2 regions of the Faecalibacterium sp. i21-0019-B1 genome follow, and region 1 is predicted to be linked to the other one. Evidence: a T-box and tRNA genes for the amino acid it is inferred to sense, from the RefSeq annotation. Region 1 holds a T-box; the other holds one or more tRNA genes.
What was found. The T-box of region 1 lies ahead of pheS (phenylalanine--tRNA ligase subunit alpha). A T-box ahead of a tRNA ligase gene usually reads a tRNA of that ligase, here a tRNA-Phe.
Positions count from the first base shown of each region.

Region 1 (10,956 bases):
GGCTACCGATCGTCGCCTTGGTGGGCCGTTACCTCACCAACTAGCTAATCGGACGCGAGGCCATCTCAAAGCGGATTACTCCTTTTCCCCCTGCTCGATGCCGAGCCGTGGGCTTATGCGGTATTAGCAGTCGTTTCCAACTGTTGTCCCCCTCTTTGAGGCAGGTTCCTCACGCGTTACTCACCCGTTCGCCACTCGCTCGAGAAAGCAAGCTCTCTCTCGCTCGTTCGACTTGCATGTGTTAGGCGCGCCGCCAGCGTTCGTCCTGAGCCAGGATCAAACTCTTTATAAATGATATTTATCACTTCTAAAGTGTTAAATCTTGTTCGCTCAGCACGCAATCGCTTGCGTCCTGTGTGAATTACTTTTGGAATTGTTTTTAGTGTTTTTCCAAACACTTAAAAGGTTCCTTACAAGTTTTTCGATATTGTTCAATTTTCAAGGTCCTGTAGCGCCTCAGCCTTGCGGCTAACGACCTGTTTATTTTACCACCGAAGCGGTTTTTTGTCAAGCCTTATTTTTTAGAAGCTTTTGAACTTTCTAAACTTGAACCTCCAAGAAGTTTCTCAGAACAAACTGGAACTTTTCAGCGTCTATTGGTTCTTTTCAAGGGCTTCCTGCTGAGGCTTTGGAAGTCATTCTTTTGCCTCAGCGCTTGGCGCTCAAGTATAATACCACACCCCCGCCTCCTTGTCAACACTTTTTGACAACTTTTTTCATCTTTTTTCTTGCGCTGCTGAAAAACGTTCATTTTCTTGTATTCAACGTTCTCTTTTTACGCAAAAAAGCCGCCTGCACATTCCTGCACAGACGGCCTTATATTACTTCTATAATAGAGTTAGCGGATCTCGATGCCCAGCTTGAACTTCAGGTTGCCGAGAATCTTCTTGACCACGCGCTCTACTTCTTCCGCAGAGACTTCCTTCTTCGGATCGGACAGAGACAGGGTGAATGCCATGCTCTTTTTGCCCTCGCCGAGATTTGCGCCGCGGTAGATATCGAACAGCTTGATCTCACCCACCAGAGGGCTGGCCTTCTTGATGGTCTCCTCGATCTCGCCGCAGGTGGTCTTTTCGTCGCAGACCAGTGCCAGATCACGCTTGACAGCAGCATAGGGGCTGAGCGGCTGATAGCGCAGCTCACCGTCCACGCAGGACATCAGAGCCTCGTAGTCCAGCTCACCCAGATAGATATTCTGGCTGTCCTTCTGATCCTTTGCAATTTCCAGCTCGCCGTTGATCTCGTTGGACAGCTTGCCGAACACACCCAGACGCTTGTCACCACAGTAAACAGCGGCGCTGATGCCGGGGTGCAGCCACGGGGTTGTCTCGCGCTTATAATCAAAGCTCAGGCCAAAGCCGGCTGCCAGTGCTTCCAGTGCACCCTTGACCGTGAAGAAATCTTCTTCAGGGCCGAATGCACCAATGCAGAGGGTCTGGCGCTCGTGCGGATGCTCGTTGATGGGCAGTTCCTTGGCAAGATACACCGGTGCCATCTCGAACAGACGGCCCTCCGTGTTGCCCTTCTTGAGGTTGTCCACGATGACGTTCAGCATGGAGGGAGCCAGCAGGGTGCGCATGATGGACAAATTCTCGCTGATGGGGTTCAGGATGCGGATGGCCTTGCGGGCTTCATCATCCGCCGGGATGTGCAGCATATCCAGTTCTGCGTTGGAGTAGAAGGCCAGCGTGGAGGCCTCATAGAAGCCCTGTGCAGCCAGCAAACGCTTGGTCTTGAGCTGCTGCTTCTGGTCATAGTTCAGACCGCCGTTTGTAACGGAGGCAGTGTTCAGGAAGGTGGGCACAATGTGGTCGTAGCCGTACTCACGGATGACCTCCTCGGCCAGATCCGGGAAGCTCTCCACGTCCTCGCGGTACAGGGGTGCGGACACGTCCCAGCTGCCATCGGCCTGTACATCCACCGTGAACTCCAGACGCTGCAGAATGTCGATCATGGTCTGATCCGGCACGGTGATACCCAGCACGCCGCAGATCTTAGCCGGAGTGGTAACGATGTGCTTGCGCTCCATCGGGCGGCCATCGGTCAGGTCATATTCCAGTGTGGTGATGTCGCCGCAGTCCAGCTCCTGGATCAGGTGCAGGGCACGGGCAAGGCCCAGTTCAGGAGAGTGACGGTCCACACCCTTCTCGTAGCGGGCAGAAGAGTCGCTGTTCTGGCCCAATGCGCGGCTGGTCTTACGCACGCAGTCACGGGCGAAGGTGGCGCACTCAAACAGCAGGCTGGTGGTGTTCTCATCCATGCCGGAGTTTGCGCCGCCCATGATGCCGGCAAGTGCCACCGGCTTTTCGGCATCGCAGATGACCAGATTGTTGGGGTTCAGAGTGAACTCCTTCTCATCCAGCGTGACGATCTTTTCGCCCGCATGGGCGCGGCGCACATCGATGGTGCGGCCGGCGACCTTGTTCAGGTCAAAGGCGTGCATGGGCTGACCCATTTCCAGCAGGGTGTGGTTGGTGATATCCACCACATTGCTGATGGAGCGCAGGCCGCACAGAGCCAGATGGCGCTTCATCCAGCGGGGAGACTCGCCCATGCGGATGTTGCGCACATAGTGTGCCATATAGCGGGGGCACAGATCCGGAGCCTCCACCTTGACGGTGATGGGCGCATCCGGTTCGCAGACAGTCTTGTAGTCCATGGCGGGCATGTGCAGGGGCTTGCCCAGAACGGCAGCCACCTCGCGGGCGATGCCCAGAACGGACTGGCAGTCCGGGCGGTTGGCGGTGATGGAGATATCAAAGATATAGTCATCCAGACCCACCACGGGAGCAATGTCGGTGCCGGGGACAGAATCCTCGGGCAGAATGAGCAGGCCGTAGACCTCAGAGCCCGGGAACAGGTCGTCGTTCAGGCCCAGCTCTTCGCCGGAGCACAGCATACCGTTGGACTCCACGCCCTGCATCTTGCGGGCCTTGATCTTGATGCCGCCGGGCAGGGTGGAGCCATCCAGAGCAGCGGGCACGCAGTCGCCCAGCTTCATGTTGGCGGCACCGGTGCTGATGCGGATGTCGTGGCCGTAGTCGCCGCAGTCCACCACACACTTGGTCAGGTGGGTGCCCTCCTGCTTTTCCATCTCCACGATCTTGCCGACAACCACCTTGCTGATGCCGGCATCCAGCGGGATCAGCTCTTCGACCTCAAAGCCGCAGGAGAAGAGCTTTTCCTCCAGTTCCTGCGCAGTAACGTCGATATCTACAAATTCTTTTAACCAGCTGAAAGGTACTTTCATTGTCTCTTCTCTCCCCTCTTATTCGTGGAACTGCTTGAGGAACTGCAGGTTGTTCTCGAACATCAGGCCGATGTTGTTGATGCCATACTTCAGCATGGCGATACGCTCGATGCCGATGCCGAAGGCGAAGCCGGAATACTCGTCCGGGTCGATATTGCAGTTCTCCAGCACCTTGCGGTTGACAACGCCGCCGCCCAGCACCTCGATCCAGCCGGTGTGCTTGCACAGCGGGCAGCCCTTGCCGTGGCACTCAAAGCAGCTCACGTCCACCTCCACGCTGGGCTCGGTGAACGGGAAGTAGGAGGGACGCAGGCGGGTGCGGGTGTCAGCGCCGAACAGCTTCTGCACGAAGGTATTCAGTGCGCCCTGCAGGTCGCCCAGCGTGATGCCCTTATCCACCACCAGACCTTCCATCTGGTGGAACATGGGGCTGTGGGTAGCGTCCGAGTCGGAACGGAACACACGGCCGGGCATCAGGATCTTGATGGGCGGCTTCTGAACGTCCATGGTGCGGATCTGGCCGCCGGAGGTCTGGGTGCGCAGCAGGAACTCCTCCGACAGGTAGAAGGTGTCCTGCATGTCGCGTGCCGGGTGATCCTTGGGCACGTTCAGGCGGGTAAAGTTGTGGTCATCGTCCTCGATCTCCGGGAAGGTACCCACCGAAAAGCCCATGCCGGAGAACACGTCGATGATCTGGTTGGTGATCAGGGTCAGCGGGTGCAGACCGCCCACAGAGCGGGTCTTGGCGGGCAGGGTGATGTCCACCGTCTCGGCAGCATTGCGGGCAGCAAGCTCTGCCTGCTTCACCTGTTCTGCAGCAGCATCATAGTCTGCCTGCACCTTTGCCTTGAGTTCGTTGATGATCTTGCCCATGGCAGGACGCTCTTCCGGCGCAACGGTGCGCAGATTCTTCATCAAGGCAGGGATCTTGCCGTTTTTGCTGAGGTACTCCTGCCAGAAGGAGGCCAGCGTTTCCTTGCCGGACACCTGACCAAGGCTTTCAGCGGCCTGTTTTGCCAGCTCGTCGATCATTGCTTGCATGGATGTTCTCTCCTTTATTCTTCGTGTTGATGAGCGGAGTGCAACAAAAAAGCTCCGTCCCCTGCCCGATTTCTCAGGCAAAAGGGACGAAGCTGTTGATTCTTAGCTCCGCGGTACCACCCGGTTTCCACCCGTGCACAGATGCCGGGCGGCTCTCAGAACGTCGTAACGGGGCGTGGCCGTTCTGTACTACTGCTGTTTCGCACAGACCGCTCAGGAGCGAACTTCAGCACAGATACATCCGGAAGCCCTCTCAGCCGGTGAAGCTTCTCTCTTTGCTGTGTACGCCATGCCTACTCTCTCCGTCGCTGCGTTTGGGAGTATTCAGGTTTTATAACCAAGAGCTATGTTACCACATTTCGGGACAGTTTGCAAGGGGTTGTATCATTTCCGCCCAAACAGGATTAGTCATATTCGCCGCTCATCATTTTATTTTTCCAGTCAGCATCCAGATGATATTCTTCTGAGACCTTTATCACAAGCACACCATCCATTTTCCGGATGGAACCTTCCTGCGGGAATGTCGGCATCTCTGCGATCTCCTCCGTTTCAAGAAGTTTCTGATAAGTTTTGTCATCACACAGATTCAGCCAGATCGGCGTATAATCGCGGAAAGCTGCATCCCAGGAAAAACGGATCGTACCCGCCGTCTCTGCCATAAACAGTCCCACTCTCGCATACGGGTTTGCCGTGTGGTATAGCTCATGGGTGCGGAACAACGGGCTGTTGCTTGCATTTCCCACAAGCATCACCGGGATCTCGTTATCGTAATATCCTTCGTTCACCAGCGTCTGTGCGATCAGGTCAGAGAGTTCTTTCGTTGCCTGCCTGCCCTCATACATCGCCTGCTGATCGACCGCCGACATGAATACGCTCCCGTAAACGACAGCAGCCGCCGTCAGCAGGATCAGTGCTTTTTCTGCTTTATTCCAGCATTTGCGGAACGCATCACAGGCTGTTTCTCCCTCCCGGCTGCTGTCCAATAGCCAGAAACAGACCGGCAGGAACAAGGCCAGACCTCCGGACATGGGAATATAAAACGATGCCTGCGAGGTTGCCACCATAAATACCGTGCACATCATGGGCAGCACCAGCAGCGCTGCTGTGCCATAGAAAGTGTTTTCCCAATCTTTCCGGCGTATGAGCCGAACCAGTCTGCACGCAAGCGCGGCACCCACCACACAAAAAATCAAAACAAATACAACTGCAGTTTCCTGCAGCATATTGTGTTTTACAAGGGTGCCAAAGAAATACCGATAAAAAAGCTCATAGCACTTTGCAACGCTGGAAGGAAGATTTTTCAGAATTCCAGACACTGAAATATCTGCACCACCCTGGTAATCGGCCATCGCCGTTCCCGTCGCCCACAGTGTAATCTTTAAGATCAGCAGATACAGCACTGCGCCGGATGCAGCACTTGCCAGGCTTTTGCAAATATGTTCCCGAATCTTTTGTTATTCTCCATTCCGGAAAAGCAGCAGGAGAAAATAGGCCAGCAGCACCAGACAGAAACAGGCAAGGTTCGTCTGGTACAGGCCAAGGCTCAGTGCCAAAAGCACTGCTGCCGGCACAATGCTGCTTACGGCTGATTTTCCCCGGATCACGTGCTCTGTAGCCAGCATTGCAAAGAAAAGCGAAAATCCGTACTCCGGTGCAATGAAGTGAAACGAAAGATAGCACCCGACCACAACATTGGAAACGTAGCATAAACCTGCGAGCCAGTCAATGCAGGATGTTCTCATCCATACCGGTTTGAAGAGCATATGAAGTCTGGTGACTCCAAGAGAAACCAGCATCAGACACACCACTGCGTTGATGGGTTCCAGCTGCAGGCTAAACCGTAAAAAGCTGAACACTGGCCAAAGCCATCGTCCGTTGGAAAGCTCCCACCCGCCTGCCCGGTATTCCGCCGTTGTCCACATTCCGTCATAAGCATTTGTCAAACGCTGGCTGACAAGCGGAAAAAACACAAAGGATGAAAAAAGCAGCATTCCCAAAAAATATTTTTTATCTAGTTCATTCCACCATTGCAGTATATTCTGCTTTATTGTTTTTAACATTCGCAATTTCCTCTGACCCAAATTTTTAATTGTATTATATCAGACTTCTTTCGTCTGTTCAATGGCTGCAAAAAGGCCGCCGCCCGCCGAGGCTCTTCGGCAGGCAGCGGCCCTGTACAGACCATTCTGTTTACTTTTCCGTGATCTCCGTAGCCAGTGCATCCATCTGCGCTTCGGCAGCAGCATTGGCAGCACTGCGGATGGTGACCACAGTATCACACACGGCGATGTTCTTCATGCTTTCCAGCTCGGCGCGCATGAGCTTTGCGGCCATGGGTGCCCATGTGCCATTCTCCATCAGACCCACCGTGCGGTTCTGGAAGTTCTTGGTCTTGAGGTGGGTCAGCAGATTTTCCATCGGCGGGAAGAGGAAGCCGTCGTAGGTGGCGCAGGCCAGCACGATCTTTCCGCAGCGGAAGGCTTCGGTGACGGCATAGGACACATCCGTGCGGGTCAGGTCCATCTCCACGACCTTTGCGCCCTTTGCACGCAGCTTTTCGGCCATGAGGTGGGCTGCTGCACGGGTGTGGCCGTGGATGGAGGCACTTGCCACAAGGATCTTTTCCGGCTCCTCGGGCTTGTAGCTGGACCAGATGTCGTAGTAGTTCAGGTACTTGCCCAGATCTCCGGTCAGCACCGGGCCGTGCAGCGGGCAAATGGTCTGGATGTCCAGAGCCGCAGCCTTTTTCAGCAGCGCCTGCACCTGCGGGCCGTATTTCCCCACGATGTTCAGGTAGTAGCGGCGGGCTTCGCTGGCCCAGTCGGCCTTTTCGTCAAACTTTGCCACAGCGCCAAAGCGACCGAAGCCATCCGCGGAGAACAGCACCTTTTCGGTGGATTCATAGCTGACCATGACCTCCGGCCAGTGCACCATGGGGGCAAACACAAAGGTCAGGGTGTGGGTGCCAAGGCTCAGGCTCTCGCCGTCCTTCACCACCACGCGGCGCTCCTTTGCCGCAGCATCAGCACCAAAGAACTGATCCATATACAGGAAAGTCTTGGCGTTGCCCACCACCTGCATCTCAGGATAGAGTGCCGCCAGCTTTGCAATGTTGGCACCGTGGTCCGGCTCCATGTGGGAGACCACCAGATAATCCGGCTTACGGCCTGCCAGAGCTTCGGTCAGGTTTTCCAGCCACGGCTCGGTAGCGCGGGCATCCACCGTGTCCAGAACGGCGGTCTTTTCGTCCAGAATGACATAGGAATTATAGCTCACGCCGGTGGGCACCGGATACTGGCTCTCGAAGAGGTCGATGGTGGTATCATCCACGCCAACGCCCAAAATGGCTTCACTGATCTTGTTTACGCTCATAATGCTCGGTCTCCTTATTTATATTTTTATGCAGTGCCGCGTTTCTGCGGCGGTTGTTTCTGAGAACAGTTCCTATCATACCACATCGTCAGAAAAATCGCAAGGGATAACGTGGGAATATTCTGCACATCAGAGCTCTTCCCCATTCTCCGGCAGACGTGCCGCCACCGGTTTGCCCGGCTCAGCATCCAGTTCCAGCAGAGCGGCAGCAGCGCTTTCGTCCATGGTCTGCACCGCGCGCAGCTTGCGGCTGATGGCACGGCTGCGCACGCCAATGAGATTATCCAGCTCTTCGTCGGTCTGGCGCAGGCGCTGCTGCATCTTGGAAAGCCCCTGCCCGAACTTGTCAAATTCGGTCTTCACCGCACCCAGCAGCTGCCATACCTCACCGGAGCGCTTCTGGATGGCAAGGGTCTTGAAGCCCATCTGCAGGCTGTTGAGCAGTGCTGCCATGGTGCTGGGGCCTGCAATGTTCACCTGATAGTCCCGCTGCAGCACTTCCAGCAGGCCCGCGTTCACCACCTCGGCATACAAACCCTCGAAGGGCAGGAACAGGATGCCGAAGGCCGTGGTATAGGGCGGCTCCACATATTTTTCCCGGATGTCCTTGGCCTCGGCCCGCAGCACCAGTTCCAGTGCGTGGCGGGCGTTCTCCACGGCCTGTGCGTCGCCGGATGCCTGCGCATCCTGTAAATGGGCATAGGTGTCGCCGGGGAACTTGGAGTCGATGGGCAGCCACACCGTGCCGCCGTCCGCGCCGGGCATCCGGATGGCGTACTCTACCCGCTGGGTGCTGCCCGGAATGGTGGCCACGTTGGTGTCGTACTGTTCCGGGGCAAGGATCTCTTCCAGAATGGCTCCCAGCTGGATCTCACCCAGAATACCGCGGGTCTTCACACCGGAAAGCACCTGTTTCAGCCCGCCCACATCAGCGGCAAGGTTCTGCATTTCGCCAAGACCCTTGTACACCTGTTCCAGCTGGTCGTTCACCGCCTTGAAGCTTTCGGTCACCCGCTTCTGCAACGCATCCTGCAGCTGTTCGTCCACCGTATGGCGGATCTCGTCCAGCTTCTGGGCGTTCTGGGCCTGCAGGGCAGTCATGCCCTCGGCAAGGGTGCGGCGCATCTCTTCCAGCTTGCGGACGTTGGAGGCTTCCAGCCCCTGCAGGCGCTGCTCCATGGTCTGCTGCTGGGTGCCCTGCCCTGCGGCAAGGGCGGTGCTCATACTCTGCACCGAAGCCTGCAGCGTTTCACTGATGTGGCCCATAGCGGCAAGGTTCTGCTGCGCCATCTCTGCCAGCTTCGCGTCCATCTGGCGGTTCTGCGCTTCCAGCTGCTGACGCAGCCATTCCTTCCGTTCTGCATCGTCCCGGTTTGCGGCAGGCTTTGCCGAGCGGTACAGCAGCAGAGCCATCATCAGGCAGATGGCCACCAGAAGCACCGTGTAAAGAAACGCTAAAAATTCCATAATGTCTCCTATTGCAAAATCCGGGCTGTGCAGCTGCAAAGCCCGGATCTGCGTACTTTATATTATTTTGTCTGTTCTTCCCAGAAGGCAGCGGCTTCGTCCAGCCAGCCATCCGCAGCCGTGCCGCGGCCAAGGCCGATGCCATGGGCTGCGTGGTCATATACCACTTCTTTGTAAGGTACGCCATGCGCGGCCAGTGCCTTGCTGAGGGCCGGCCCCTGCAGCGGCCAGCACAGCAGGTTCAAGGTCAGGTCATCCCTGCCATACCAGAAGTACACCGGCGGATAGTCCTCTGTGATCAGGTCGGCAAGGCTGTATTCATAGTAGAACCGGCCGCACACAAAGGGGTCGATGCCCACACGGTAGATCGGTGTGATCTCGGAAAACTGCACGATGGGATACGCCAGGATCACTGCGCCGGGCTTGGGCAGGCCATAGTTTTTATAGCCCAGAGCGTCCGATGCAAACAGGCCCGCCAGATGTCCGCCGGAAGAATAGCCGATCAGGGCGTAGCTTTCCGTCTGCACGCCGAACTGCTGTGCGTGGCCGATGATGTACTTCACCGCCCGTGCAATGTCCTCTATGGGTCCGTTGTTGTCGTTGTCCGGGTAGGCGCGGTAGCGCATCACGAACACCGCATAGCCTTTCTGGTGCAGCTGGTAAGCTGTGGAGATGCACTCCTTTAACTCCGCCGTGCGGTTGAAGATGTTGCCGGAGAGCACCAGCGCATACTTTGCATCCGGCGTGCTGGCCGGGTAGTAATAGAACTCCACATTGTTGCGGGAGCTGTCCTCGGCGATCTCCTGCTCCGAGTAGAGCTTATAGGTGATCTGCACGCCCGCATTGTAATTGCGGATGAGCAGGTTCAGACCATCGGCACAATCCTGTGCCACATGGCTGCTCACATATTTTTCCAGCGTCTGGTCATTGCACCAGTCCTCGGTGCCGGGCAGGTTCTGCTCCTTGGAATAGGTCCAAACGCCTGCACCAAGGATGCTGGGGTTCGAGCGGATCTCGCCCATGGTGGTCTGCGGCGTAATATCCGGCTCGCCATACTCTACTGCAAATGCGGGCAGCGCCATCATCAGCAGCAGACAGATACAGGCTGCTGCGGTGCATATCCTGTGTTTCAACTCAACATCTCCTTTTCAGCCGACCTGTTCCTCCCAGAAGGCAACTGCTTCATTCAGCCAGCCCTCCGCATCGGTGCCCTTGCCTGCGGCCACTGCATGGGGAGCATCATCATACACATGGTAGATATGCGTCACATGGTTGCGGGCCAGTGCCTTTTCCAGCACAGGCCCCTGCGCCGACCAGCACATGGTCATAAGGGTCATGTCGTTTTTGCCGTACCAGTGATAGGTAGGCGGGTAATCCGGTGTGATGTAATCAGACAATGTCATTTTATAATACCGCTGCTTGCACACGCCGGGGTCCAGCAGGATATTATAGACCGGTTTGAACTCCAGAAAGGTGTTTACCGGGTAGCCCAGCAGCATGGCACCGGGCTTTGGCGGGCCGTAATTTTTGTAGCCCACCGCGTCGGTGCCGAACAGTCCGGCGATCTGCCCGCCTGAGGAATAGCTTACAATGGCATAATCCTCCACCTGCACGCCAAACTGTCCTGCATGTTCCGTGATGTATTGCACCGCGCGGACCACATCCTGCAGCGGCGCATTGTTGGAAGCCTTCATGCCGATGCGGTAGCGCAGCACGAACACCGGATAGCCCATTTCGTGCAGGTTCCATGCAGTGGAAATGCCCTCGCGAATCTCCGCGCTGACCACGATCGCATTGCCGCCGATCACCAGCGCATATTTCTGGTT
Region 1 is NZ_AP031425.1:1,864,826-1,875,781, forward strand. It holds rRNA gene ACGHP1_RS09385 (16S ribosomal RNA) at 1-292, opposite strand, end outside; gene pheT (phenylalanine--tRNA ligase subunit beta) at 839-3,250, opposite strand; gene pheS (phenylalanine--tRNA ligase subunit alpha) at 3,269-4,291, opposite strand; T-box leader at 4,371-4,609, opposite strand; partial or broken gene ACGHP1_RS09400 (glucosyltransferase domain-containing protein) at 4,696-6,351, opposite strand; gene ACGHP1_RS09405 (FprA family A-type flavoprotein) at 6,482-7,663, opposite strand; gene rmuC (DNA recombination protein RmuC) at 7,793-9,130, opposite strand; gene ACGHP1_RS09415 (alpha/beta hydrolase) at 9,193-10,263, opposite strand; gene ACGHP1_RS09420 (alpha/beta hydrolase) at 10,279-10,956, opposite strand, start outside.

Region 2 (10,956 bases), 1.1 Mb from region 1:
TGCTGTGATAGCCGTCCAGCAGTTCGCTGGCCCGGCGGTCAAAAGCGGCCCGGCGCTGCTGGATCTCCTGCTGCGTCCGGGCAAGCATTGCCTTGCAGTCCGCTTCGGTCTGGGCGCGCTTGCGTGCGGCGGCTTCCGTTTCCGCGTCGCACTGCTGCTGGGTACGGGCCTTCAGGTTCGCAGCCTCGGTCTGTGCCTGTGCAAGGATCTGCTGGGCTTCGGCTTCCGCCTGAGCGCGCAGAGCGCTGGCAGCGGCATCGGTGTTTTTGTTTGCTGCGAGCACCGATGCAACGTATTCATCAGCCGCAGCCTGCGCCGCTTCAAACACCTTGTTCAGCTCCAGTGCAGCCTGCGCAATGGAACCTGCGTTTTCAATATGGATCTGCCGTTCCTGCAGCTGGGCAGACAGGGCAGCGTTTTCTGCCCGGAGCCGGTCCTCGCTCTGCTTGAGCGCCAGAATGATCTCGACTAATTCGGTGCGGCGCATGTGCCGCAGTTCACGGTCTGGCATAATGATCGATTTCTCCCGCAAAAAGTGGTCGGATTGGGCGAACGAAAACTTTCGACAAATACGAAAATTTTAGCACCACAAAACCACATTTGATATATCAGTTTTCGGCGTGAAAGCGCCAGTTTGATGAATGACCTTCCACCTTATATGTTAGCACAGTATGCGTAACAAAAGCGTAACAAGAATGCCTTTTCCGTGCATTTTTTTGCCAAAGCCAAAGAAAAATTGTTTCTTTTGATGTAAACGATTAAAATGCGTTAAAAACAAAAAGAACTGTCCCCACAACGGAGACAGTTCTTGAAAAACAGATGAAAATAGAAGCCGGATCAGAAGCTCTTCAGCAGATCGCCCAGAGTCAGGAAGGACTGGTAGATCACGTTGACATTGTTGATGATGGAGCTTGCACCGGAGAAGATGCGGGCAATGGCGTTGAACACCTTACCGACATTCAGGAAGCTGTTGTAAGCGTCGCGGGCACCACCGTCCAGATAGACCATTTCCTCTTCGCTGATGGAGGCATAGTTTGCGGGCAGTTTCATAGTAGACATGGAGATTTTCCTTTCTATTGATAAAATTGATACAGTGTGTGGAAAGACTTAAATAAAGGCAGCCACGGCCAGCGTGGTGATCAGAGCACCGGCTACCGTCAGAACGCTCAAAATCGGGCCGTCATCGTATTCCTGCGCGGTCTGTTCCGGCTGAGCGGGCGTGGATGTGCTGGTGGAAGTGGTGGCATTTTTCACGGTCCAGTGTGCGTACACAGTGGTATCACCGGTAAACACCGTAGAGGTGCTGATTTTTGTGCCGCCCACCGGCTCGGTATACCAGCCGTCAAAGGTGTAGCCTTCCAGCGCAGGCTGCGCGGGCAGGGCACTGAGTTTGCCGCTCAGATTGGTGGTGACTGCCACAGCGGAGCTGCTGCCGCCCATGGCATCCAAACCAATGGTGTAGACCTGCGAATCCTTGTCTTCTGCGGCAAAGGCAGAGGGCAGTGCACAGCAGAGCAGTGCAGCGCTGAGCAGACCGAGGACCAGTATTTTCAAGATCTTTTTCATATGACTCCTCGCTTTCCTGACGAATTGGGATGTGGTGCCTGCCGGGAACGGAAACACCAGAACAGACCTCGATGTCCCCGCCATGAGGCAGTAGACGAAAAAGCCGGGAAGAGGAGGTTTATTCAATCCTATATTTACCACATATAGTGTAACAAAAGCGCAACAAAATGGGCGTATTCTGTTGTTATGATGAAAAAATTGGTTTTTCACAAATTGCAGGCTGCAAAAGGCGGCACAGAGCCGCCGCAAAAGCGGAAAAGTGGAACCTTCCCCTTGTGGAAAAACAAAGAATATGGTATAATATCTTGCACGATGCGCCATCGCCAAGCGGTAAGGCAGGGGACTTTGACTCCCCCATCGTAGGTTCGACTCCTGCTGGCGCAACCAAAAGCCCCGTCATCCTGAAAAGGCTGACGGGGCTTTTTGCATCACTTTTCCACAAAATGCGGCTGAACGGTGCAAAGCTCAGCGGCGGCGGATCTTTCTGGTGGGCTTGCGACGGTTCCAGTTGTTCAAAAGGACCCACGCAAAGTAGATGATGATGGAAATAATACTCAATGTTATTACAACTTTGAGGTACAGACTGCCTAAGAACTCCTGAAAACGCGCCACAGTGAACAGCAGCGGGTTGCGGCTGACATCCTGCCCGGCGATCAGGTCCACCACGCCAATGGTCTCACCGGCAAGCTTCAGCTCCACGGTACCCACCACATCGCCCTGCTGGACAGGGGCACACACGGAATCCGGCAGGTGGAAATATTTCTGGGTCACGCTGCCGTCGCCGGTGGAAGGCAGCAGGGTCATCATGCTGTCGGCGGGATACAGCTGCAGGGAGCTGGTATCGGAGGAATACTTCACCGGGATCTCGGCCAGCGTAAGGTCGGTGTCCAGCGCGGCCTGAATGGAAAAGCTGTCGAACACCCAGTCCATCAGCTTCACGGTCTCGCACAGGGCCGGGCGACGGTTGGCGTAGCCGAAATCGTCGCAGGTGTCCGGGCTTTGCATCACGCAGAAAATATAGGTGGCACCATCCTTATTGGCCCATGAAACATAGCTCTGATTGCCACTGTCGCTTTTGAATGCGGTCACATCGCACATGCCGCCCTGCATGGCGCTGCGGTAGTATTTGCCGCCGCTGGATTTGCTCAGCGCGGCGTTCTGGCTGACCAGAACAGACGAAGAACGGTGTTTTTCTTTGGCGGGCATGGTAAAGCTGGGCGCACCGGAAACCTCCACAAAGGCATCAAAGCTCATCAGATAGCGCAGGATCAGGTACATATCCACGGCACAGGTCACGTTGCCGCTGTCGATGCCGCAGGCATCCGTCCATGTGCTGCCGGTGGTGCCGATGCGCTGGGACAGGGTGTTCATCTGGCTCACCCAGCCCGCGAGGTCGCCGCCGGAAAGGGCATAGGCAAGGCCCATGGCGGCTTCGTTGGCGTTGCGGGTCAGCATGGCGTACATGGCTTCGCGGTAGGTAAAGGTCTCGTTGGAGCGCATATCGGCGTTGTTGGTGTTATAAACGTAATCCGAGATGGCAAAGGGCATCTGGAAGGTGTCGTCCAGATGGTCGGCATAGTTGGTCAGCAGCAGGGCAATGGTCATGTACTTTGTCAGACCACCGGCGGATACCTGCTTTGTGCTGTCCTTATCATAGACGATGATATTGGTATCGGTGTTGACGATATAGGCACTCTGTGCCTGCACCTGATAGACCGGGGTGGGGTCGAACATAGCCCCGGCGGGCAGCACAAGGCAGCTGAACAGGACAGCGAACGACAAAACCAGCGCAAAAATACGTTTCATGTGGACAATTCCTTTAAAAAGCGATAATATAAAACAACAGGCAGCACGGCACAAGCGCCGTGCGCCGGGTAAGAACGAGATCACAGCGGAAGGCTGTATTCTTTATAATAACAGGTTTGGCGGGGTGTGACAAGGCTTATTGTGCCGATTTCACATCCGGTCAGGGAGGACAGGAATGGTATATCTGACAGGGGACACCCACGGCGACATCGACCGCTTCAAGCACGGCAAGCTGCGCTGGCTGGGCAAACGGGATACCGTGGTGGTACTGGGCGACTTTGGCTTTGTGTGGGACGGCAGCAAGGAGGAACAGAAAAAGCTGGATTGGCTGCGCAAGCGCCCGTATACCCTGCTGTTTCTGGACGGCAGCCACGAAAACTACGACCTTTTGAAGCAGTATCCCACCGAGGAACGCTTTGGCGGCAAGGTGCAGGCACTGGGCGGCAATGTGTACCATGTGTGCCGCGGCAGTGTGCTGGAATTGGAGAACAAAAAATACCTGTGCTTTGGCGGTGCGGAAAGCCAGGATGTGGAGGATCGGGAACCCGGCGTGAACTGGTGGAGGGAAGAAATGCCTTCGGAGGAGGAATACGCCTTTTGTGAGGAGAACCTTGCAGCGTGCGATTACAAAGTGGATTATGTGCTGACCCACGATGCGCCAAGCAGATTTTTGGATTTTACCGCCCTTGCCAGCGGCGAGACCAACCAGCTGCACAGCTTTCTGGATAAAATTTTGTTGAAGCTGACCTACGACAAGTGGTTTTTTGGCTGCTACCATAAGGATACCCAGCTTTCCACCAAAAGCCGCTGCGTGTTCTGCGATGTGATAAGCATGGGCGAACGGCACGCAAAGCGTTCCGTTCGATAACAGGGGCCGCTGCACCAGCCGTGCAGCGGCTTTTGCATTTGCTGTTGCTTGTGCGCAAAAAATCTCCGGATCAGTTCATGGCTCCGGCTTTCTCGAACATCTGCTGCACCTGCTGTTCCAGCAGTGCGTGCTCCGGCGCTTCCAGCAGCGGGTCGTCGGCCAGCATGGCAACGGCTTCCGCCTGCGCAGCGTGCAGGGTGCGGGTGTCGTTCATCAGGTCGGCGATCTGCAGGGTGGGCAGGCCGTGCTGGCGGCTGCCGAAAAAGTCGCCGGGGCCGCGGGTCTCCAGATCGTACTGCGCCACCGCAAAGCCGTCCGTGGTGCTGCACAAAAATTTCAGCCGCTTTTGTACGTTTTCGCTTTGGTTGTCGCTGACAAGGAAGCACCAGCTCTCCGCTGCACCGCGTCCCACGCGGCCGCGCAGCTGATGCAGGGCGCTCAGACCGTAGCGCTCTGCGTTTTCGATCACCATTACGCTGGCATTGGGCACATCCACACCCACCTCAATGACGGTGGTGGACACCAGTGCGTCCAGCCGTCCGGCTTTGAAGTCCTCCATCACGGCAGCTTTCTCCTTGGGTTTGAGCTTGCCGTGCATCAGGCCTACCCGGCGCTCCGGCAGCAGGGCTTTGGCAATGTCCTCGTAGTAGCTCTTAACGGCGTTCAGCCCGCCATCCGGTGTGTCCTCGATGGCGGGGCAGACCAGATACACCTGCCGCCCTCTGCCAATCTCCTGATCGAGAAAATGGTAGAGGTCGCGCCGCTTTTTGCCGGTGATGCAGCGGGTTTTGACCGGGGTGCGGCCCGGCGGCAGCTCGTCCAGAATGGAGATGTCCAAATCGCCGTAGATGAGCAGGCCCAGCGTGCGGGGAATGGGCGTTGCGCTCATCACCAGCAGGTGCGGATTCGCGGCCTTTTCGGCCAGCATTCCGCGCTGCCGTACCCCAAAGCGGTGCTGCTCGTCGATCACAGCAAGACCCAGCCGGGCAAACTCCACGCCTTCACTGAGGATGGCGTGGGTGCCCACCACAAGGTCGGCTTCGTCGTTCCGGATGGCGGCAAGGGTGGTGCGGCGTGCAGCGGCCTTCATGCCGCCGGTCAGCAGGGCCACCCGCATCCCGAAGGGGGCAAGCATCCGGTTCAGGCCTTCGGCGTGCTGGGTGGCCAGAATTTCTGTCGGGGCCAGCAGCGCGGCCTGATACCCCGCCCGGATGCACGCCCAGATGGCGGCAGCCGCCACCAGCGTTTTGCCGCTGCCCACATCGCCCTGCAAAAGGCGGTTCATGGAAGTCTCGCCCGCCATGTCGGCCAGAATCTCGCTCACGGCCCGGCGCTGGGCTCCGGTGGGGGAAAAGGGCAGGCTGGCCCAGAACAGGGACGGGTCGGCAAGCTGCATGGGCGCACCGGTGGCAGCGGCACCCCGGTTTTTCATCCGGCCAATGCCCAGCTGCAAAACCAGAAGTTCTTCATAGATCAGCCGCCGCCGGGCGGCATAGGCTTGCTCTTCGGTGGCAGGGCAGTGGATGGCCCGCACGGCATCTGCCTTGGAGAGCAGACGGTATTTTGCCAGCATTTCCGGCGGAAGAGGGTCGGGCAGAAGCTCTGCATGGGGCAGCAGCTGCCGCACGCACTTGGCGATGGCATTGCTGGTCAGGCCCTCGGTCTGGGGGTAGACCGCTTCAAAGGGAGAAGCCTTGATCTGCTCGGCGGTGCGCACCTGCGGGTTGACCATCTGGCGGCGCAGCATCCCGCCGGTAACGATGCCTTGAAAATAGTATTCCTGCCCCAGCTGCAGCTTCTGGGCGGCATACGGATTATTGAACCATGTGATCTCCAGACTGGACACATCGTCCCCGGCAGTGATGCGCTCCATCCGCCGCCCGCCCGGCAGGATACGCCCGCCGGGTTTGGCGAACACCTCGGCCCTGACGACGCACTCCACATCGGTGGGCGCTTCGGCGATGGAATAGGGTTTGGTGAAGTCGATATATCTGCGCGGGTAGTGGCACAGCAGGTCGGCCAGCGTCACGATGCCCAGCTTCTCGAACCGCTCAGCGGTCTTGGGGCCAACGCCCTTCAGGTAGCGCACCGGCGTATCCGGGGTGAGGGTGGTATGGTTTTCGGCGGGCATGGTGTGTCAGCTCCTTTCCTGGATGCAATATAGCCATTGTAACACGGAGCGGCAGCGGATGCAAATGGCCCAAAAAGGAAAAACCGGCAGGACCTTTGCCTTTGGGCAGGAACTGTGGTACACTCGGAAGAAAAAGAGGAGAGAATATTTATGGAGATCCGTAAGGGGACCTTAAAGGACTTGGAGGCCATTGCAGCGGTGGAGGCGGCCTGCTTCCCGGCGGCAGAGGCGGCTACGGCAGAGGAGTTTGCCGGGCGGCTGCAGCAGTACGGCGATCATTTTTGGCTGCTGTGGGAGGGGGAAAGGCTGCTGGCCTTTGTGGACGGCTTTTGCACCGACTGGCCGGACCTGACCGATGAGATGTACGCCGACGCCTCCCTCCACCGGGAGAATGGTGCCTGGCAGATGATCTTTGGGGTAAACACCATCCCGGCCTGCCGCAGACAGGGGTACGCCGGGCAGCTGCTGCAGCAGGCCATTGCCGACGCCCGGGACCAAGGCCGGAAGGGGCTGGTACTGACCTGCAAGGAGGCCCTGGTGCACTACTATGCAAAGTTCGGCTTTGTGAACGAGGGCGTTTCCGGCTCCACCCACGGGGGCGTGGTGTGGTACCAGATGCGGCTGAAGTTCTGAGGGGGACGATCTGGAATGGCCTACGCCTTGCTCCGGCCGTATTCAGCGGAAGAATAATTTTTAAGAGAGCAATGCCGGAGCTTCCGCGGACGCTCCGGCATTGCATTTTCACTGGAGGGGGCGTAAAGGTAGACGGCATTTGCAGTGCCGCTTTCTGCGAAAGTGCGGCACTGCGGCAGACTTTTCGGCTTAACTGCAAAGTGACCGGTTTCGCCAGAGGCTCTCCCTTTGAGGAAAGACTTCCCCCGCTCCGGGGGAAGATGTCACCGCAGGTGACAAAAGGGGGAGTCTGTCACCGTAGGTGACGGAGAGGGCGAGGAGGCTGATAGGGAACAACGCAAAACAAAAAAATCCCGGAAGCTTCAGCTTCCGGGAATCTTTTGGAGGTGACGACCAGATTTGAACTGGTGGATGAGGGTTTTGCAGACCCTTGCCTTACCACTTGGCCACGTCACCATATTTAGGAGTGAATTTCCACTCCTGTTGGAGCGGCCGACGAGGCTCGAACTCGCTACCTCCACCTTGGCAAGGTGGCGCTCTACCAGATGAGCTACGGCCGCATATTCGGTGCATTTTACCTTGCACCCATCATTTCTGATGCCCTGAAAACAAGTTTCAAAGTAGGTGAAAGCTTGCGCTTTCTTGGTGGCGACCCGGATCGGGCTCGAACCGACGACCCCCAGCGTGACAGGCTGGTGCTCTAACCAACTGAGCTACCGGGCCATATTGGAGCAACTGTTGCTGCTCCGTTATGGAGCGGCCGACGAGGCTCGAACTCGCTACCTCCACCTTGGCAAGGTGGCGCTCTACCAGATGAGCTACGGCCGCATATTGGAAACCCTGCTGGGTTTCCTTGACTGGTGCCTCCGATCGGAATCGAACCAATGACACGGGGATTTTCAGTCCCCTGCTCTACCGACTGAGCTACAGAGGCGCACCGGACGATGATTATTATACCTGAAATTTCGATTTTGTAAAGGGGTAAATCCAAATTTTTTTCAGAAAATTGAAACTTTCTTGATTTTGGTCGCTCCAGCGCGTAAAATAAGAATGACTTTTTTCAACCTGCTTTCGGCACATCCGGCACAGGACGTGCTGTGTGCGGGCGCGCCAAACAGAAATTGACAAATTCAACAACCTATGGTTTAATGAAAATGAAATAATTCAGGCGCTTTTGCCCTTTTTCTCTGTGTATACCTATATTATAGTAAGAAAAGGGCAGAGGCGTTTTATGATTTGACTACAGACGGCCTGCTTTTTGCAAGAAAAGCCGGGCCGGGAGGAGCAGCATGGCAAAAAAACAGGAATATGGCAACGAGAGCATTACTTCTTTGAAGGGTGCCGACCGTGTGCGTAAGCGCCCGGCCGTTATCTTTGGCTCAGACGGCGTGGAGGGCTGCGCCCACTCCATCTTTGAGATCGTCTCCAACTCCATCGACGAAGCCCGCGACGGCCACGGCGATACCATCAACGTGACCCGCTGTAAGGATGGCAGCGTTATCGTTGAGGACTTTGGCCGCGGTATGCCCGTGGACTGGAACAACGGCGAGGGACGCTACAATTGGGAGCTGTTGTTCTGCGAGATGTATGCAGGCGGCAAGTATGGCGAGGGCGAGGATAACTACGAGTTCAGCCTTGGCTTGAACGGTCTGGGCCTGTGCGCTACCCAGTATGCTTCTGCATGGATGACCGCCGATATCTACCGTGACGGATACCACTATCACCTTGATTTTAAAAAGGGCGAGAATGTGGGCGGCCTGCAGAAGGAAGCCTACAAGGGCCGCCGCACCGGCAGCATCATTCACTGGAAGCCGGACGACGAGGTGTTCACCGACATCGATGTGCCCGGCAGCTACTATAAGGATACCCTGCGCCGTCAAGCGGTGGTCAACGCAGGCCTGACCCTGAACTTTACCGATGAAAAAGAGAAGGACCCTGCCACGGGCAAGGCGTGGTACGAGAGCTGGTGCTATGAGCACGGCATCGCGGACTATGTGGCCGAGGTGGCAGGGGAGGATACCCTGACCCCGGTGTTCAGCTGCGAGAGTGAAGCATCCGGCCGAGACCGCGAGGACCAGCCGGATTACAAGGTGCGCATGAGCGCGGCGTTCTGCTTCTCCAATAAGGTGCAGATGCTGGAATATTACCACAACTCTTCCTGGTTGGAGCACGGCGGCAGCCCGGAGCACGCGGTGCGCACCGCCTTTGTCTATCAGATCAACAAGTACCTGAAGGAAAAGAACCTCTATAAAAAAGGTGAGAGCGCCATCAGCTTTCAGGATGTGCAGGACTGCTTGGTGTATGTCTCGTCCAGTTTTTCCACCCGCACCAGCTACGAGAACCAGACCAAAAAGGCCATCACCAACAAATTCGTCTCGCAGGCTATGACCGACTTCCTCAAGCATTATCTGGAAGTGTATTTTCTGGAAAAGCCGGACGAGGCCCAGAAGATCTGCCAGCAGGTGCTGGTGAACAAGCAGAGCCGTGAGCATGCGGAAAAAACGCGCCAGAGCATCAAAAAAACCCTGTCCACCCAGATCGACCTTGCCAACCGGGTGCAGAAATTCGTGGACTGCCGCACCAAGGATGCATCCCGCCGCGAGCTGTATATCGTGGAGGGCGATTCCGCTATGGGTGCGGTCAAGTCCAGCCGCGACAGTGAATATCAGGCCATCATGCCCATCCGCGGCAAAATTTTGAACTGCCTGAAGGCCGACTATGCCCGCATCTTTAAATCGGATGTCATCGTGGATCTCATCAAGGTGATGGGCTGCGGCGTGGAACTGGGCGGCAAACACAACAAGGAGCTGGCCACCTTCAATCTCGATAATCTGCGGTTCAATAAAATCGTCATTTGTACCGATGCCGATGTGGACGGCTACCAGATCCGCACGCTGGTGCTCACCATGCTCTACCGCCTGACCCCGACCCTAATCGAGAAGGGCTATGTGTATATCGCAGAGTCGCCGTTGTATGAAATTACAACGAAAGATCGCACTTATTTTGCCTACACCGAGCCGGAAAAGACAGCGTTTCTGGAAGAGATCGGCGAGAAAAAATACACCATCCAGCGCTCGAAAGGTCTGGGTGAGAACGACCCCGAGATGATGTGGCTGACCACCATGAACCCCGAGAGCCGCCGCCTGATCAAAGTGATGCCCACCGATGTGGTGCAGACCGCGCAGGTGTTTGATATCCTGCTGGGCGACAATCTGGCAGGCCGCAAGGAGCATATCGCGCAGCACGGCGCAGAATATCTGGACGATCTGGATGTGAGCTGATGATTTTAAATTGCCTCCGCTTGCGCTCTGGCAATGACAGAGGTAACGTTATTTTAATTTGGTGATTTGTCGCAGCCTGCGGGCTGCTCCAAATCACGTTTTCACGAAGAAGGCCCCAACGGGTCACGGCATTTTAAGGGAAAAATGCAGAAAACCGGAACGGCTCCATCTGTGAAAGAGCAGCTCAGGATGGCCCGCAGGCCATCCTGAACTGCAAAAATAAAAAATATTTTCCGCTGAATATGGGCAGAGCGAGAGCGGCGCCCATTTAAAATCGTCAAGAGGTTAGAAGATGCCTAGAAAATCGACCAAGAAAACACTCAAGCCGGTGCGCCCGCAGCTGGGCGACGGCGTTGAAATTTTAAATGCCGGCAGTGTGCTGGAGGACCCCATCACCCGCACGCTGGAAACCAACTATATGCCCTACGCCATGAGCGTCATCGTCAGCCGCGCGCTGCCAGAGATCGACGGCTTCAAACCGGCGCACCGCAAGCTGCTGTACACCATGTACGAGATGGGCCTGCTCAAGGGCGCACGCACCAAGTCTGCCAACATCGTGGGCAGCACCATGCACCTGAACCCCCACGGCGATGCCGCCATCTACGACACCATGGTGCGCATGGGCCGCGGCAACGAGAGCCTGCTGGTGCCCTTTGTGGACAGCAAGGGCA
Region 2 is NZ_AP031425.1:730,735-741,690, forward strand. It holds gene ACGHP1_RS03390 (hypothetical protein) at 1-511, opposite strand, end outside; gene ACGHP1_RS03395 (hypothetical protein) at 838-1,059, opposite strand; gene ACGHP1_RS03400 (InlB B-repeat-containing protein) at 1,108-1,566, opposite strand; tRNA gene ACGHP1_RS03405 (tRNA-Gln) at 1,880-1,953, shown strand; gene ACGHP1_RS03410 (D-alanyl-D-alanine carboxypeptidase family protein) at 2,032-3,372, opposite strand; gene ACGHP1_RS03415 (metallophosphoesterase) at 3,548-4,240, shown strand; gene recG (ATP-dependent DNA helicase RecG) at 4,311-6,371, opposite strand; gene ACGHP1_RS03425 (GNAT family N-acetyltransferase) at 6,522-7,004, shown strand; tRNA gene ACGHP1_RS03430 (tRNA-Cys) at 7,386-7,460, opposite strand; tRNA gene ACGHP1_RS03435 (tRNA-Gly) at 7,489-7,564, opposite strand; tRNA gene ACGHP1_RS03440 (tRNA-Asp) at 7,651-7,727, opposite strand; tRNA gene ACGHP1_RS03445 (tRNA-Gly) at 7,757-7,832, opposite strand; tRNA gene ACGHP1_RS03450 (tRNA-Phe) at 7,863-7,938, opposite strand; gene ACGHP1_RS03455 (type IIA DNA topoisomerase subunit B) at 8,294-10,285, shown strand; gene ACGHP1_RS03460 (DNA gyrase subunit A) at 10,578-10,956, shown strand, end outside.
Region 2: it has a tRNA-Phe gene. The T-box ahead of pheS (phenylalanine--tRNA ligase subunit alpha) is inferred to sense a tRNA for this amino acid. The anticodon was not compared.